DNA from 3 places in the Klebsiella sp. NPDC088457 genome. Region 3 is predicted to be linked to each of the others. Evidence: predicted binding sites of a transcription regulator. Region 3 holds the regulator's gene; each other region holds the start of a gene.
The links. Region 3 encodes Fur, which represses iron uptake genes when iron is present. Its sites were predicted from a motif close to ATAATAATGAGAACNACTATCAA; they were not measured.
Positions count from the first base shown of each region.

Region 1 (5,645 bases), on a different contig from region 3:
TCAAACCAGGTGCCAAAGTTGAATTTAGCGCTGATTTCGCCGCCGTAGATATAGGCTTTGTCGCGGTTTTCCGCCTGATAGATGGTGTAGATGTTCGATGGAACGTTGGCGAACTCCGCCGGGTTGTTGGCGCGGGTATAGCGGGTATAGGCGATAAAGTTCTTGTAGCTGTTGTAGAACAGCGCGGTACGCATAGTAATGCCTTCCGTGACTTCGCCCTTCATGCCCCATTCGAAGTTATCGCTGGTTTCTGTTTTCAGGTCGGTATTACCGATCAGCGCATACTGCTGACTTCCGGCATAGCTGGAGCCAAGGTTCCAGGAACCGTACAGCTGGCTGGCGTTCGGGAACTGCGCGCCACGCTGGTACTGCAGGTAGGTCATCAGGCGTGGGGCGATGTCGTACTGGAAGGTCAACGAGGGCAGAACCTGGGTGTCGGAATTCTTGCCGTACAGAGTAGCCACCGAAGATTCGCTCAAGACGCTGCTGTTGGCGGTCAGGTCGGAGAGGTTCTCCGGTTTGGTGGACTGATGCACCACGCGCACGCCGGGAATGACGGCGAAGTTGTGGCTATCGAGATCGAAGTTGATCTTATCCTGTACGAAGCCGGCGACGGTGTAGCCGCGGCTGTCCGCTTCCGGCTGCATGATTTCGCTGTAGATGCTCGGGATCGGCGACTGGCTGAACGGGCGCTGGGTTTTCGTGGTGCTGGCGTTAAAACCGGCGCTCAGGTCGTGGCGGCCCACGGATTTCGCCAGCGCGGTCTGGAAGCCCCAGGTGTCGGTATCATAGTTGGAATTGACCGTCTCCATCGAACCGGTGGTGCTGTCCGGCATCCAGGTCCAGTCGTGGGCTTCGGTATGCTGGTAGTAGACTTTGGTTGAGACGCTGTCGATATAGTCATTCAGCGGCGTCCAGTCGTCTTTCAGGCTCAGCCCCCAGCGGCGGGTCTGGCTGGTCTGGGTGGCATCGCCAATCGTGCTGTTACCGCTGTTATCCCAGGTGTCGTAATGAGTATGGTTAGTTTTATGGTAGTAATCGAAGGTGCTGGTGAACTTATGTTCGTCGTTCGGTTGCCAGATCCCGGAGGCCATAAACGCATCGGAGTGCCAGTTGGCCGGGTAAGCATCTACCGTGCCGCTGTTATTTTCCGTTTCCTGACCGTCGCGGCGGCTGTAGACGAAGATCCCGCGCAGGGTCTCATCGCCGCCGGCCACCGTGACGCCGTTGTGCCAGCTGCGGTCCGCGGAATCGTAGCCGCTCTGGTAACCAAAGGCGCTGGTTTTGCCCGGACGCAGATAATCATCCGCCGATTTGGGGCGGAAGGAGACGTTACCGCCAATCGAACTGTTGGCGGTTTCGGTGGAGGTGGCGCCGGACTGAATATCGACGCTGCCGTACATATATGGGTCGATGTAATCACGGCCGATGCCGAAGGTGTTGAGGCCGGCGCGACTCACATAGCTACGGCCGGTAGCGTCCGGCTGGGCGATGCCGTCGACGTCGATGCCGACGCGGTTGCTTTCCATACCGCGAATGTTGTACCCGGTATAGCCGCCGCGGTCGAAGCCGCTTTTGCCATTACCCGAGCCGCCGCTGGCGCCGGTGGCGCTGATAAGGGGTTCATACCGCATGATGGAACCAAAATCTTTGGCGCCTTTATCCTGTAGCTCCTGAGCGCTTACCGAATGCTCGCTGCCTGCTTTGAGCGCAGGAGCGGGCGCCGTCACCGTCATCTGTTCGCTGGTATCGGCTAAAGTCTCGTTGGTAGGAGCTGTGGTGCTGGTGGTATCAGCCGCCCCGGCGGTGGTCTGATACATTGCTGCGAGCAACGAAGTCACCAGCAGGCTTTTCTTAAACCAGGCCGGTGATTGAGTGGATTTATACATAGTAGCCACGCCTTGATCATTATTAGTATCGGCTCACGCGTTACTTCCAGAGTTGTCGATTCACCCCGTTATTTCCCTTCGTGGATGGACTCATTCCTTTTTTTGCGAATACTAATGATAACCATTTCTATTTGCAACAAAATCATCAAATCTCCATTTTTTATTCATAAATTTGATTACAATTCGGCTTAAAAATTAACGATCCTGATAATCGGGGTAAGAAAGCACTATGAGTAAGCAAGCCATTACCATCACCTACTGCTCACAATGTAACTGGATGCTGCGCGCCAGCTGGATGGCTCAGGAGCTGCTGCACACCTTCAGTACCGATATTGGCTCGGTGACGCTGGTCCCCGGCACCGGGGGGATCTTCACCATTACCGCAGGGGAGGTGACCGTCTGGGAGCGCAAACAGGATAACGGTTTCCCGGATGCCGCCGAGCTGAAGCGCCGGGTGCGCGATGTCTGCTTCCCGGAAAAATCGCTGGGCCACGTGGATAAGCCGGCTGACCCGATATAAGCCGCCGGGAAAAACGGCTGCGTCACGCCCTTTAAAGGTGTATTATTTCTGCATCTTTAATGGTGAGGAGGGGCCATGGCGGGGAAACGTATCGATCGTGAAAAAAAGACTATTCGCCGCATGATCGCGCTCTATCAGCGGCGCTGCCCGCAGGCGCAGGCCGATGTGGAGCACTATCTGGCACTCAACGCCTACGCCGATAAGCGACTGGATAAATGTATTTTTGGCGAAGAGAAACCGGCCTGTAAGCAGTGCCCGGTGCACTGCTACCAGCCGGCGAAACGCGAAGAGATGAAGCAGATCATGCGCTGGGCGGGGCCGCGGATGCTCTGGCGTCACCCGATACTCACCTTGCGCCATCTGCTGGATGATAAACGCCCGGTTCCCGAACTCCCGGAGAAATACCGGCCGAAAAAGTAGCCGCTGCGGGAGCGAACTCTGCGCTTCGTCACCCGACGCTGCGCTTGGCCGGGCTACCATCGCGTTTACCCGGCCTACAGGCCGCCCGAATACGCCTCCGTCTTATGGTCACGTATTGACGTCGCAATAAAGGTGATGACAAACAGCACGGTAAACAGCACCACAATCGTCGGCGCCGGGGCGCTGTCGAGATAAAACGACAGCCAGACGCCGGCAAAAGAACAGCTGACGGCGATGCCCACCGCCAGCAGCAGCGCGCTGATGAAACGCCGGGTAAGCAGCAGGGCAATGGCGCCGGGGGCAATCAGCAGCGAGATCGACAGGATAATCCCTACCGATTTTAGCGTCGCCACGATGGTCAGGGCGATCATGCACAGCAGCCCATAGTGCAGTACGCCGCAGCGCAATCCGCTGGCTTTCGCCTGATGCGGATCGAAGGCGTGCAGCAGAAAGTCGCGCCATTTCAGCCCAATAATCGCCGCAATAAGCAGCGCTATCGCCGATGTTTGCCCGATATCGCTGGCGGAAATCCCCAGCATATCGCCGAACAGAATATGGTCGAGATGGACTTCAGACTGAATGGCGACATACAGCACCAGACCGGCGCCAAACATCCCGGAAAAGACAATCCCCATAATCGTATCGCGCTTAATGCGGCTGTTATCGTCGAGATAACCGGTGGCGATGGCGCAGAAGAGCCCGGCGATAAAGGCGCCGATAGCGAACGGAATACCGATAATGTACGCCACCACCACTCCGGGAAACACCGCGTGACTCATGGCATCGCCCATCAACGCCCAGCCTTTCAACACCAGGAACACCGACAGCAGCGCGCAGGGGACGGCGACGATAACCGACACCAGCATGGCGTTGACCATAAATGAAAACTGGAAGGGTTCAAGAAGCGAGTTCAGCAGCATGAGGCCTCCCTGGCGCGACGGCGGCTGGCCAGCAGGCCATGCTTCGGCGCGAAAACGAAGGTGATTAAAAACAGCAGGGTCTGCGCCACGACGATAATACCGCCGGTCGCGCCGTCGAGATAGTAGCTGAGCCAGGCGCCGAAAAAGCTGGTCAGGCTACCGATGGCGACCGCAATGGCCAGCAGACGCGGGAAGCGGTCGGTCAACAGCCAGGCCGTCGCGCCGGGGGTGACCACCAGGCAAATGACCAGAAAGGCGCCCACCGTTTGCAGCGCCGCGACGGTACAGGCCGCCAGCAGGGTGAAGAACAGCAGCTTGAGCGCGCCGGTATTCAGACCGATGGAGCGGGCATGACTTTCATCGAAAAAGGTCACCATCAGATCTTTCCATTTCAGCAGCAGCAGAGTCATGGAAATCACCCCGATGGCCGCCAGCTGAATAATATCCTCCGGGGCAATAGCCAGAATATTACCGAGGATAATGGTCTGAATATTCACCGAGGTTGGGTTGAGCGAGACCATAAACAGCCCGATGCCGAAGAACGACGAGAAAATCAGGCCGATAATGGCATCCTCTTTGAGCTTCGAGCGCTGATTGAGAAACAGCATACTGCCCGCCGCCAGCCCGCCGGAGAGAAACGCCCCGAGGGCGAAGGGCAGGCCGAGCATATAGGCGCCCGCCACTCCCGGAACGATGGAGTGGGAGAGGGCATCGCCAATCAGCGACCAGCCTTTGAGCATCAGGTAGCAGGAGAGAAAGGCGCAGACGCCGCCCACCAGCGCCGAGACCCACATCGCATTCAGCATATACTGGTAGCCGAACGGCTCGATTAGCCAGCTCATCTTTTGCCTCCTGCCGCCCGACGGCTGATAAACGGCCGCTCATCATCGGTGATAATCCGCTCTTCTCCGCCGTTGAGCACCACGTGGCGCAATACGCCGCTAAAGGCGAGTTCGAGGTTCTCGGCGGTAAAGGTGCTCTCCGTGGGGCCGCTGGCCAGCACGGTGCCTTTGACCATCACCGTGTAGTCGCAAAACTCGCTCACCGACCCGAGATTATGGGTTGAGACCAGCATCGTGCAGCCTTCATCGCGCAGCTCGCGCAACAGGGCGATGATTCGCGCCTCGGTCTGCACGTCTACGCCGGTGAACGGCTCGTCCAGCAGAATCACTTTGCCCTGCTGGGCGATGGCGCGAGCGAGAAACACCCGTTTTTTCTGCCCGCCGGACAGTTCGCCGATTTGCCGGTGGCGGTAGTCGCTCATGCCCACGCGGGCCAGCGCCGCGTCGACAATCTCCCGATCGTCGGCTTTGGCCCGCCGCAGCCAGCCCATGTGCCCGTAGCGGCCCATCATGACGACGTCTTCCACCAGCACCGGGAAAGACCAGTCGACATCCTCGGACTGCGGGACATAGGCCACCAGGTTCTGGCGCAGCGCGCGATTAACCGGCTGGCCGAGTATGGCAATCTCACCGCGGGCCACGCGGACGAAACCCATCAGCGCTTTAAACAGGGTGGATTTACCCGACCCGTTGACCCCCACCAGCGCGGCAATCGAACCGCGCGGCACGCTGAAGGTCGCATCGCGCAGCGCCGTATGGCCGTTGCGATAGGTGACGCTGACCTGGTTGACCTCCAGACCCGCTAGCTCTGCGCTCATGACTGTTTCCTCAGGCCGTCGTTGATCCCCTGGACGATGGTTTGCGTGGTGACGCGCAGCAGATCCAGGTAGGTCGGCACCGGGCCATCGGCGGCGCTCAACGAGTCAACATATAAAACGCCGCCGTAGTGGGCGCCCGCTTCCCGCGCCACCTGGCGCGCGGGTTTATCAGAGATGGTGCTTTCGCTGAAGATGGTCGGGATATGCTCCTTCTTCATGGTGTCGATGGTCTGGCG
Region 1 covers NZ_JBJDNH010000021.1:9,125-14,769, forward strand. Annotated here, with positions in the region: gene ACI2JR_RS14725 (TonB-dependent receptor domain-containing protein) at 1-1,889, opposite strand, end outside; gene ACI2JR_RS14730 (SelT/SelW/SelH family protein) at 2,119-2,409, shown strand; gene ACI2JR_RS14735 (nitrous oxide-stimulated promoter family protein) at 2,485-2,829, shown strand; gene sitD (iron/manganese ABC transporter permease subunit SitD) at 2,904-3,746, opposite strand; gene sitC (iron/manganese ABC transporter permease subunit SitC) at 3,740-4,591, opposite strand; gene ACI2JR_RS14750 (manganese/iron ABC transporter ATP-binding protein) at 4,588-5,409, opposite strand; gene ACI2JR_RS14755 (metal ABC transporter substrate-binding protein) at 5,406-5,645, opposite strand, start outside.
Region 1: a site for Fur is predicted at 1,998-2,020, ahead of ACI2JR_RS14725 (TonB-dependent receptor domain-containing protein). Genes of this name have one in related genera too.

Region 2 (5,645 bases), on a different contig from region 3:
GGAGTGGGTGCGTCAGTTTATGCGTCAGTTAGAAGAGAACGCCGCCGCATAATCTCCGCGAAGGATACGGCGTTTTCTGCCGTATCCTTTTCTTTCCGCCAGCCCTCCTGCATCGACACATCTGGTAAACTTTACAAATATTTTGCAATTCACCAGGATTTCCCCACATCCTCGCCACGATAATTGATGTCTGTTTCCGCATAAAAAATAATCCCTTACTGATTATGATAATCTCTATATCGCGTATTTCACTCTGGCTGGCGACGATCGCCGTCGCCGCCTTACTGGCGCTCCCCGCGCGCGCCAACACCTGGCCTTTACCGCCCCCCGGTAGCCGGGTTGTCGGGCAAAACCAGTTTCATGTCGTGCAGAATAACGGCGGCTCGCTGGAAGCCATCGCCAAAAAGTACAACGTCGGCTTTCTGGCGTTGCTGCAGGCGAACCCTGGCGTCGACCCCTATGTTCCGCGTGCCGGGAGCGTGCTGACGATTCCGCTCCAGACTCTGCTGCCGGATGCGCCGCGCGAAGGTCTGGTTATTAATCTCGCCGAGCTACGGCTCTATTATTACCCACCGGGCAAAAACGAGGTCACCGTCTACCCTATCGGTATCGGCCAGCTGGGCGGCGACACCCTGACGCCGACGATGGTCACCACCGTCTCCGACAAGCGGGCTAACCCGACGTGGACGCCAACCGCCAATATTCGGGCACGTTATAAAGCAATGGGGATTGAGTTACCCGCCGTGGTGCCTGCCGGGCCGGATAACCCGATGGGCCATCACGCCATTCGTCTCGCGGCTTACGGCGGGGTCTACTTGCTGCACGGCACCAATGCCGACTTCGGCATCGGCATGCGCGTGAGCTCCGGCTGCATCCGCCTGCGCGACGACGACATCAAGACCCTGTTTAATAAAGTTACCTCAGGGACTAAGGTCAATATCATCAACACGCCGGTGAAGGTGTCCGTTGAGCCGGACGGGACGCGGCTGGTCGAGATCCATCAGCCGTTGTCCAAACGCCTGGACGACGATCCGCAGACCTTGCCGATTATCCTGAACAGCGCGATGGAAGCCTTTAAGCAGGCATCGGGGACGAATCAGGAAGTGATGAACCGCGCCATCGAGCTGCGCTCAGGGATGCCGGTTGACGTTACCCGCCACCATCGCGGCAGCGAATATGCGCTGTAAGCGCGTCATGGTGGAAATAAAAAACCGCGCTTGAGGCTAATGCCGGTCGGATGGACAAAAGTTTTTGAACGACGTTGACGTCGCCCCCGAAGGGGTGAGCCCCAGGGTCGGGTGAAACCGGCCCCGGGCCGTTCACCTGCACCGCCGGAAACAGAAATATGCGGGACTCATGGTGAATGGAATATTCCACATCACGAACCACAAATACTATGCTTCGCCCAAACCACCGTTTACCGGCATCACGCAAGCCCACAACAAACCATAAAAATATGCCGGCCATTTTAAGTGGCCAGCATGACCCGTTAAGGCGTTTTTTTATGGGTATAAAACGAACAGGTTAAACGATATGGCGACGCGTCGCGGAGCCCATAAAGGGGTGAGCTCCGCTTCGCGTCTGTGGCATAACAGGGGATAACGTACTGCTTACTTACCGCGCGCTGATAAAGGGGTCAGGGCGCGTTTTGTCAGTGGCATGACAGGGGGACAACGACACTTATTTGTAGATAACCGCGGTCCCGTGCAGGGTGTTAGGACCGGTTACGGAAGTAATACGGAAAGAGGTGGCGCCCATTTCTTCCGCTTTCTGCGCCAGCTGGTCTTCCAGCGAGCCCAGGTTAGTCCCGGCAGAGGCGGAAACGGTACCAATTTTATGTTGGCCAGCCGGAGTGGATTGCACTTCAACGGCAGCAAAACTGGCGAAAGAGAGAGAGCTCAGCACGGCGGCTAGCGTCAGCGTTTTGATGTTTTTCATGATTATTATACCTATGCAGATGATTTTTTTAGTAGGGTCGCAAGAATTAACTTAACGATCGATAGGTAAATAATAATGTGACCTGCATCACACGTCAACAGATTTTTATAACGACCGTTCATTTATTCATAAACAACTTAAAATTCATATATATATGAATTATTTATTTTTGCGGGTTCTGTGCTGGTAGCCAGCAGCGTTTATTTTTATAATGCCCTTTCAACAAACCAACAAAGATAGGTACAGCGGCATCATGACAACTGACGTTCAAAGTTGCACAAAAAAAAGCCGTGGCCGACCTAAAGTGTTCGACAAGGAAGCGGCGCTGGATAAGGCCATGGCACTTTTCTGGCAACACGGCTACGAGGCAACTTCTCTTGCCGATCTGGTGGAGGCGACCGGGGCAAAAGCTCCGACGCTGTACGCTGAGTTCGTCAATAAGGAAGGGCTATTTCGCGCGGTCCTGGATCGCTATATTTCGCGTTTTGCCGCTAAACACGAAGCGCTGCTGTTTGCCGAGGAAAAATCGGTCGACCAGGCCTTGCGGGACTATTTCACCGCCATCGCCACCTGTTTCACCAGCAAAGATACGCCGGCGGGGTGCTTTATGATCAACACCTCGGCGGCGCTGGCTGCCTCTTCTACCGATATCGCCAATACGATTAAGTCCAGACACGCGATGCAGGAACAGACGCTGACCCGGTTCCTGCAGCAGCGGCAGCTGCGCGGCGAGCTGCCGGCAAACGGCGATGTGCGGCAGCTGGCGCAGTTCTTAAGCTGCGTCCTGCAGGGTATGTCTATCAGCGCGCGCGAAGGCGCTGATTTCGCTAAGCTGATGCAAATCGCCGAGACCACGCTGCGGCTGTGGCCCCAAATCCTCCAGCACTAATCTGCTTTGCCACCCGGTGGTAACCGCCATCGGGTTTGTCCCTTTCCTACGCCGTTAACCCCACTTTCTCTAATGTTTTCACATCGTTAGCTACGAATTTTGTTGTAAATGATATTGATAACAATAATCACTGCGTGCAGAATTCGCATTTAAGTTTTTCAGCTTATTTCAGGCTGTAACAATCGATGCCTTCCCGCATCGAGCATTAAAACAATATGACTTAAAACAACAATGCAGTTAACTCATAAAAGGAATGTGCATGAACAAGCGTCTCTGGGTGCTTAACCCACTGCTGCTCGCTACCGCCCTGCCCGTCTTTGGCGCACAGGCGGATGAAGAAAACCTCATCGTTAGCGCCAACCGTACCCACCGTACCGTCGCCGAGATGGCGCAAACGACCTGGGTTATCGAAGGCCAGGAAATTGAACAACAGGTTCAGGGCGGGAAAGAATTTAAAGATGTGCTGGCGCAGTTGATTCCAGGCATCGATGTCAGCAGCCAGGGGCGCACTAACTACGGAATGAACATGCGTGGACGGGCCATCGTGGTACTGATCGACGGCGTGCGCCTCAACTCCTCCCGTACCGATAGCCGCCAGCTCGACGCCATCGACCCGTTCAATATTGAGCATATCGAAGTCATTTCCGGCGCCACCTCGCTGTATGGCGGCGGCAGTACCGGCGGTCTGATTAATATCGTGACCAAAAAAGGCCAGCAGGAGCGCCATGTCGATCTGGAGCTCGGCGCTAAAAGCGGATTTGCCAACAGCAACGATCATGATGAGCGCGTGGCGGCGGCGGTGAGCGGCGGTACCGACCACGCTTCCGGGCGTTTATCGGTGGCTTATCAGCGCTTCGGCGGCTGGTACGATGGCAATAACGATGCGCTGGTCCTTGATAATACCCAAACCGGCCTGCAGCACTCCGACCGTCTGGACGTCATGGGCACCGGCACCATCGATATTGACGAAAACCGCCAGTTGCAGCTGGTCACTCAGTATTATAAAAGCCAGGGTGACGATTACGGCCTGTACCTCGGCAAGAACATGTCGGCAGTCACCGGCGACGGTAAAGCCTACACCACCGACGGTCTGAATTCCGACCGGGTGCCCAGCACCGAACGCCACCTGATTAGCCTGCAATATTCCGATGCCGACTTCTATGGTCAGAATCTGGTCAGCCAGGTCTATTATCGCGACGAATCGCTGACCTTCTATCCTTTCCCGACGCTAAGTAAAGGCGCCGTCAGCAGCTTCTCAGCGTCACAGCAGGATACCGACCAGTATGGCGCGAAAATCACCCTCAATAGCCAACCGCTGAACGGGTGGGACCTGACCTGGGGGCTCGACGCCGATCACGAAACCTTTAACGCTAACCAGATGTTCTTCGACCTCAACACATCGATGGCATCCGGCGGCCTGCACAACGATTCGATCTACACTACCGGCCGCTATCCGGGCTACAGCATCACCAACCTCGCGCCGTTCCTGCAAACCAGCTATGACCTCAACGATATCTTCACCCTCAGCGGCGGCGTGCGCTATCAGTGGACGGAGAACCGGGTGGATGATTTTGTCGGCTACGCGCAGCAGCAGGATGTCGCTAACGGAAAAGTGAACTCTGCCGATGCCATCCCGGGCGGCAAAACGGACTATGACAACTTCCTGTTTAACGCCGGGATTGTCGCCCATCTCACCGATCGTCAGCAGACCTGGTTTAACTTCTCGCAGGGCGTCGAGCTGCCGGATCCGGGGAAATACTACGGGATTGGTCAATACGGCGCGGCGGTCAACGGCAACTACCCTCTGCTGTCGAGCGTCAATGTCGGCGATTCGCCGCTGCAGGGGATCAAAGTTAACTCCTACGAACTGGGCTGGCGTTACACCGGTGATAACCTGCGTACGCAGCTGGCGGCCTATTACTCCACCTCGGATAAGACCATCGTCGTCAACCGCAGCGATATGACCATTGACGTCCAGTCTGACAAGCGGCGGATTTACGGCGTCGAAGGCGCGGTCGATTACTTCTTCGCGGATAGCGACTGGAGTACCGGGGCTAACTTCAACGTGCTGAAATCACAGGTGAAGAGTGACGGAAGCTGGCAGAAATGGGACGTCACCCTCGCCTCGCCATCGAAAGCCACCGCCTGGGTCGGCTGGGCGCCGGAGCCGTGGTCGCTGCGCGTGCAGACTCAGCAGGTCTTCGATATTAGCGATGCGGGCGGCAATAAGCTCGACGGTTACAACACCGTGGACTTTATCGGCAGCTATGCGTTGCCGGTAGGTAAGCTGACCTTTAGCATCGAAAACCTGCTGAATGAAGACTACGTCACCATCTGGGGCCAGCGCGCGCCGCTGCTGTACAGCCCGACCTACGGCAGTCCGTCTTTGTATGAATACAAAGGACGCGGGCGCACCTTTGGTCTGAACTATGCCGTGAGCTTCTGATAAAAAAAGCCCCTCAGCCTGAGGGGCTAATCGCATTCCACGTCTTTTTTACGCTTTGTTATTCAGAATGAGCTGGCCGTTGCTATCCAGCGGAATTTGCGTCCCGGGATCGTGCTCCATGCGGATTTTTCCCTGCTGATCGCCGATTTTATAGGTGACGTCATAACCCAGCATTTTATCCGACTTATCGTACACCGTTTTGCAGCGCTGCTGCGTGGTGGTGTAGGTATCGCCTTCCTGCATCGATCCCTGGATCTGGTTACCGGCGTAACCGCCGCCCAGCGCGCCAACAACGGTGGCCACGCTGCGGCCGCGACCGCCGCCGAACTGGTGACCGATAACCCCACCGGCTACGGCGCCGAGTACGGAACC
Region 2 covers NZ_JBJDNH010000025.1:27,608-33,252, forward strand. Annotated here, with positions in the region: gene mfd (transcription-repair coupling factor) at 1-52, shown strand, start outside; gene ACI2JR_RS16795 (L,D-transpeptidase family protein) at 225-1,187, shown strand; gene bhsA (multiple stress resistance protein BhsA) at 1,681-1,938, opposite strand; gene ACI2JR_RS16805 (TetR/AcrR family transcriptional regulator) at 2,192-2,827, shown strand; gene ACI2JR_RS16810 (TonB-dependent siderophore receptor) at 3,087-5,273, shown strand; gene ACI2JR_RS16815 (glycine zipper 2TM domain-containing protein) at 5,322-5,645, opposite strand, start outside.
Region 2: a site for Fur is predicted at 2,936-2,958, ahead of ACI2JR_RS16810 (TonB-dependent siderophore receptor). Genes of this name have one in related genera too.

Region 3 (5,645 bases):
ATGGTCAATTCCCAATCCGCCGGCGACGACATTGACGCTGTTGCGCGGGGCAAACTGTTCAATTCCGGAGATAAATCCGGCAATACGCTCCCGCTCACCGATGAAGTCGTTGCTGCCGGTGACGGCTGCAATTTGGGTACTGTCGGCGCCCAGCCATTTTGACATCAAAAATGCCGCGGCTTGGCCCGCATCAACATTATCCATACCGATGTAGCGCAGACGGGCGCTGGACGGAATATCGGTCACGATGGTGACAACCGGAACGCGGCGTTTGAGCAATGCATCGATGGTGGGGACCAGAGAGGGAGAGTTCATGGCCTTTAAAATCACGCCGTGGCTGCTGAGCGCGCTTTTTTTCAGCAGCGCGTTCATCTCTCGCTCGCTGATGTCTTCGTAACAGTGGAAGCGAAGTTGAATGCGAAAGGGGTTGAAGCTGGCTAACTGGCTGCTGAGCGCCTCCCTGACCAGCTCGCTGAAGCGTTCCGGGGTATGCATGATGACGTCGAAATAGAGCGTTCTCCCCTGGGCGAGCCCGGACTTTTGCAGCAGTTCCAGATCGGCCAGCGCCTGCTGAATACGATGCAGCGTTTGCGGGTGTACCTGCCCCCGATTATGTAGCGCCCGATCGATCGTGGCGAGACTCAGTCCTGACTGAGCGGCTATCTGCTTTTGGGTAAATTTTGGCATCGATCACATGAGGTTTTTATGAGGTGTTTTTGAGGTTCTTGATGTGGAGTCTAGCTGCTAAGTTATTTCTTAACAACGTTCGTTTTCGAGACGTTGAACAAAAAAATAATATCCCTCTGTCCCCATTATCCCGTGGAGCTGCTCATGACATCGCAATATTTTATCCGACCCGAACGGGCCTCAGTTGAGGATTTCAACACCTTCTGCCAGCAGCAGGTTAACAGGCAAGACTATCCGCTGGTCAGCGAAGTCGCAGAAGAAATCCTGATTTACGACCATGATGTATTAGCGCAGGCCGCGGCGGCCAATAAGCATGCGGTATTAAGTGAGCTGCATCAGGGGCTGTCTTACGGTCCCGGAGTGCTGGTGGTGCGCGGGCTTTATCAGGATATGGATGTCATCGACCGCGCCTCTGAGGTGTTCGAGACCATCATGGCCGATGAGTCTCGCACCCGGGTTCAGGCCGATCATTTTTCACGCGCCGGTAATAATGGCCGGATCTGGAATGCGTTACAAAAGCTGGCGGAGCGTAGCCCGCGGACCTTCTGTGACTACTATGCCAACGAAATGCTGGGGTTAATTTGTCAGGCGTGGCTGGGGCCCGCGTGGAGCATGACCTCCCAGGTTAATCAGGTTCGTCCTGGCGGAGAGGCGCAGCAGCCCCATCGCGATTATCATCTCGGCTTTCAGCAGAGCGAGTTTGTTGCAGAGTTTCCCATTTCGGTGCAGATCCTGTCGCAGTATTTGACCCTACAAGGGGCGGTTGCGCATAGCGATATGCCGCTGGCGTCGGGGCCGACGCGCCTGCTGCCGTTTTCGCATCAGTATGAGCTCGGCTATATGGCCTACCGTCAGCCGGCGTTCGTCGACTACTTTAACCAGCATTACGTGCAGCTGCCGTTGCAAAAAGGCGACGGGCTGTTTTTTAACCCGGCGCTGTTTCATGCCGCCGGGAACAACACGACCGCTGACTGGATTCGTACCGCTAATCTTTTGCAGGTCTCCTCGGCGTTCGGCGTGCCGATGGAAGATGTGAACCATGAACGGGTGCTGAAAAAAATCTATCCGCAGCTTCAGCACGGACAATATCGCGCGGGAGATTTTCAGGCGCTGATTGCCGTGGCTGCCCGGGGTTACTCATTCCCGACGAATCTTGATACCGATCCGCCGTTAGGGGGAATGGTGCCGAAAACTCAGCAGACATTGGTGCTCGAAGCGCTTGACAATAACTGGGATGAGGAACAGTTTGCCCACGCCCTGGATGAGCATACCGCACGAAGAAAAGGGTAGGCCTCCGGGCATAAAAAAAGCCAACCTGCCGGTTGGCTTTTTGCTGTTTGCACTACGGGAAATTATTTTTCCACCGCGTCGTGCGCGTGTTCATCTTCGCGGCAGTCGCCTTCTGCACAGTGGCCGTACAGGTACAGACTGTGGTTGGTCAGACGGATGCCGTGGCGGTGGGCAATTTCACGCTGACGCGCTTCGATAGACTCATCGCTGAATTCGATCACTTTGCCACAATCGAGGCAGATAAGGTGATCGTGATGATGCTGTTGGGTCAGTTCGAAGACAGATTTGCCGCCTTCGAAGTTGTGGCGGGTAACAATGCCGGCATCATCAAACTGGTTCAGTACGCGATAAACAGTAGCGAGACCAATTTCTTCACCCATGTCGATCAGGCGCTTGTATAAATCTTCCGCACTGACGTGATGGTTATCCGGTTCCTGCAGGACTTCCAGGATTTTTAATCGTGGAAGTGTGACTTTCAGGCCAGCCTTCTTTAATGCGGTATTGTTGTCAGTCATGCGGAATCTGTCCTGTTGCTAAACGATCTACTTCCATCAGCGGAAGTAATACAGAGAATCACCCGATGCAATGCGTCTCATTATAGAACTGCCATCGTTAAATGAAAACTGCAAGTATTGGGCCTTGTATGCTGTCAAAAACGAGGTATCAGCTACAAACTGTGTCACCTGACCTCGTTAAATCAGAGGACATTGTACAGATATGTGATTAAAAGTTAAAAACTTGTAGCTATTAGTTTGATTGCTTCTATCTATTAATACGGCGAAACTTAACGGTAACGCCGCTTAATTATCAGGCGTTTTTGATTTCTTCGAGGTGCAGCTCGTCAGAAATCTGTTTAACCCATTGGCTGACGCGTTCGTTGGTCAGCTCCGGCTGGCGGTCTTCATCGATAGCCAGACCGACGAAGTGATCGTCATCCGCCAGGCCCTTAGAGGCTTCGAAGTGGTAGCCAGCAGTCGGCCAGTGGCCAACGATGGTCGCGCCGCGCGGTTCGATGATATCGCGAATGGTACCCAGCGCATCACAGAAGTATTCGGCATAATCTTCCTGATCGCCACAGCCAAACAGCGCCGCCAGCTTACCGTTGAAATCGACCTCTTCCAGCGTCGGGAAGAAATCATCCCAGTCGCACTGGGCTTCACCGTAGTACCAGGTTGGGATACCGAGCAGCAGAATGTCGTAGGCTTGTAGATCTTCTTTGCTGCTCTTGGCAATGTCGTGAACATCAGCAACATCTTTACCAAGCTGTTTTTGAATCATTTTTGCAATATTTTCGGTGTTGCCAGTGTCGCTGCCAAAAAAGATGCCGATGATTGCCATGAGTAAAATAACCTCTTGAAACTTAATGATGTGGTAGTGGCGTAATGCCCGCAGATAACGGCAATCATAGCAGAACAGGGGAGGGCGCGGAAACAGCAATCACGCCCGACTGCACACTCTGCTACATGAAAGCGTGTTTTTGAGGATTTTTAGACTTTATCCTGGCTGTGCAGGGTCGCCAGCTGGCGCATCAGCATCTCTTCGATCAAATCGCTGCGGTTCATATTGCGGGCTTCCGCCAGCTCATTGAGCGCATCAACGGCCTCGGCGTTAAGTTTTAACTCCACGCGCTTCAGGCCGCGAACCTTGTCGCGTTTGAGCTGATTGCGTTTGTTTATGCGCAGCTGTTCATCGCGCGAAAGCGGATTGGTCTTTGGTCTACCCGGGCGACGCTCGGTTGCGAACAAATCTAATGTCGTACGGTCCGTTTGTTCTTTTGCCATGATTCAGAGTGACTTCGGGGAAACAAGTTGCCGGGCTATAGCCGACACAGATAGCGCGCCATAATACATCAGGCGAACCGCTGCGCCAACGACCACGGGCATTCTGCCGCGCGGTCGGGCAGTTTTTAGCCAGTTACGCCGCTAAAGAGCCGAGATAGCGGCGAATTGCGCGCAATACGGCTTCAGGTTTCTCCGCATGCACCCAGTGACCGGCGCCGGCAATGACGTGCGCCCGCGCCTGCGGGAACTGCGCCAGCAGCGGGGCGCGATATTCATCGGTCACGTAGGGGGAGTTGCCTCCGGGAATGAACAGCGCCGGATGGGGCCAGGCGGGCACGGTTTGCCAGCCCACGATGTGCGGGTATTGATCCCACAATACCGGGACGTTGAAGCGCCACTGGCCATCCACGAAGGATTTCAGCAGAAACTGAATCACGCCTTCTTCCTGCAGATGCTCTCTCATCACCGCCGCCGCCTGCTGGCGAGAGCTGGCCCCGGCGGCGGTTACGGCATTAATGGCGGTAAAAATTTCATCATGGCGGCGTATATGATAGTCCACCGGGGCAATATCAATCGCCACCAGGCCAGCGATGCGCTCCGGCGCCAGGGCGCTGAGGGCCATCACCGCTTTACCGCCCATCGAGTGACCAATAAAGGTCGCTTTTTCGATCTGGCGATCGTCAAGGGTATCGAGCAGATCCTGGGCCATCGCCGGGTAGGTCATCTCCGGCGAACGGGGGGAAAGACCGTGGTTGCGCATATCGACCTGCAAAATATCGTAGCCGGCGACCAGGTCGCGAGCGAGGATGCCCAGGTTGTCGAGGCTGCCAAACAGGCCGTGGACCAGGACGACAGGGGAATTATTGTGCGGGTTTTGTGCAGATTGCGCTCGGCTATTTAATTTCATGGCAAAGTTCTTTTTTTCGCTCCGTCGGGTTAGGGTATTATGTTGGACATTCTGCCATTCGGCTGCAAGACCCAGAGCTATCTGAGTTTTACCGCCATCCTGGTTTGACGCTATCCGCGGTCAGGATTTGTCCTTATAATCCTGACAACTTGTATTCAGAATAAGATATCGTACTGGATTAAGATGAAAACAATTGAAGTTGATGATGATCTCTATCGCTATATTGCCAGCCACACCCAGCATATCGGCGAGAGTGCATCCGACATTTTACGGCGCATGCTGAAATTTTCCGCCGTTTCCCAGCCTGCTGCACCGGTGGCGAAATCCGCCCTGGCCCCGGCAGCGACGCCTGCCGTAGAGGTGAAGCCCGCGAATCCGGCGAAAGATAAAGTCCGCGCGATGCGCGAGCTGCTGTTATCTGATGAATACGCCGAACAAAAACGCGCGGTAAACCGCTTTATGCTGGTATTGACTACGCTCTACTCCTTAGATGGCAAAGCCTTTGCTGAGGCCACCGAGTCTCTGCACGGGCGTACCCGTGTCTACTTTGCTGAAGATTCGCGAGTCCTGCTGAAAAGCGGCAATCAGACCAAGCCTAAACAGGTTCCTGGTACGCCGTGGTGGGTCATCACCAATACCAATACCGGCCGTAAATGCAGCATGATTGAGCACATCATGCAGTCGATGCAGTTCCCTGCGGAATTAATTGAGAAGGTCTGCGGCACGATTTAGTTTTATTCACCTTGCATCAGAAGGATCAGGCAATGGCAATCGATAAGCGTGCGGGTCAGCCTGCACAACAGAGTGATTTGATTAACGTCGCTCAGCTGACCGCGCAGTACTATGTACTGAAGCCGGAAGCGGGCAACGCCGAACATGCGGTGAAGTTTGGCACCTCTGGCCATCGCGGCAGCGCCGGGCGTCACAACTTCAATGAGTCGCATATTCTGGCGATTGCGCAGGCGATTGCGGAAGACCGC
Region 3 covers NZ_JBJDNH010000011.1:96-5,740, reverse strand. Annotated here, with positions in the region: gene ACI2JR_RS08910 (substrate-binding domain-containing protein) at 1-687, opposite strand, end outside; gene ACI2JR_RS08905 (phytanoyl-CoA dioxygenase family protein) at 832-1,977, shown strand; gene fur (ferric iron uptake transcriptional regulator) at 2,040-2,492, opposite strand; gene fldA (flavodoxin FldA) at 2,785-3,315, opposite strand; gene ybfE (LexA regulated protein) at 3,465-3,758, opposite strand; gene ybfF (esterase) at 3,892-4,665, opposite strand; gene seqA (replication initiation negative regulator SeqA) at 4,849-5,397, shown strand; partial or broken gene ACI2JR_RS08875 (phosphoglucomutase, alpha-D-glucose phosphate-specific) at 5,430-5,645, shown strand, end outside.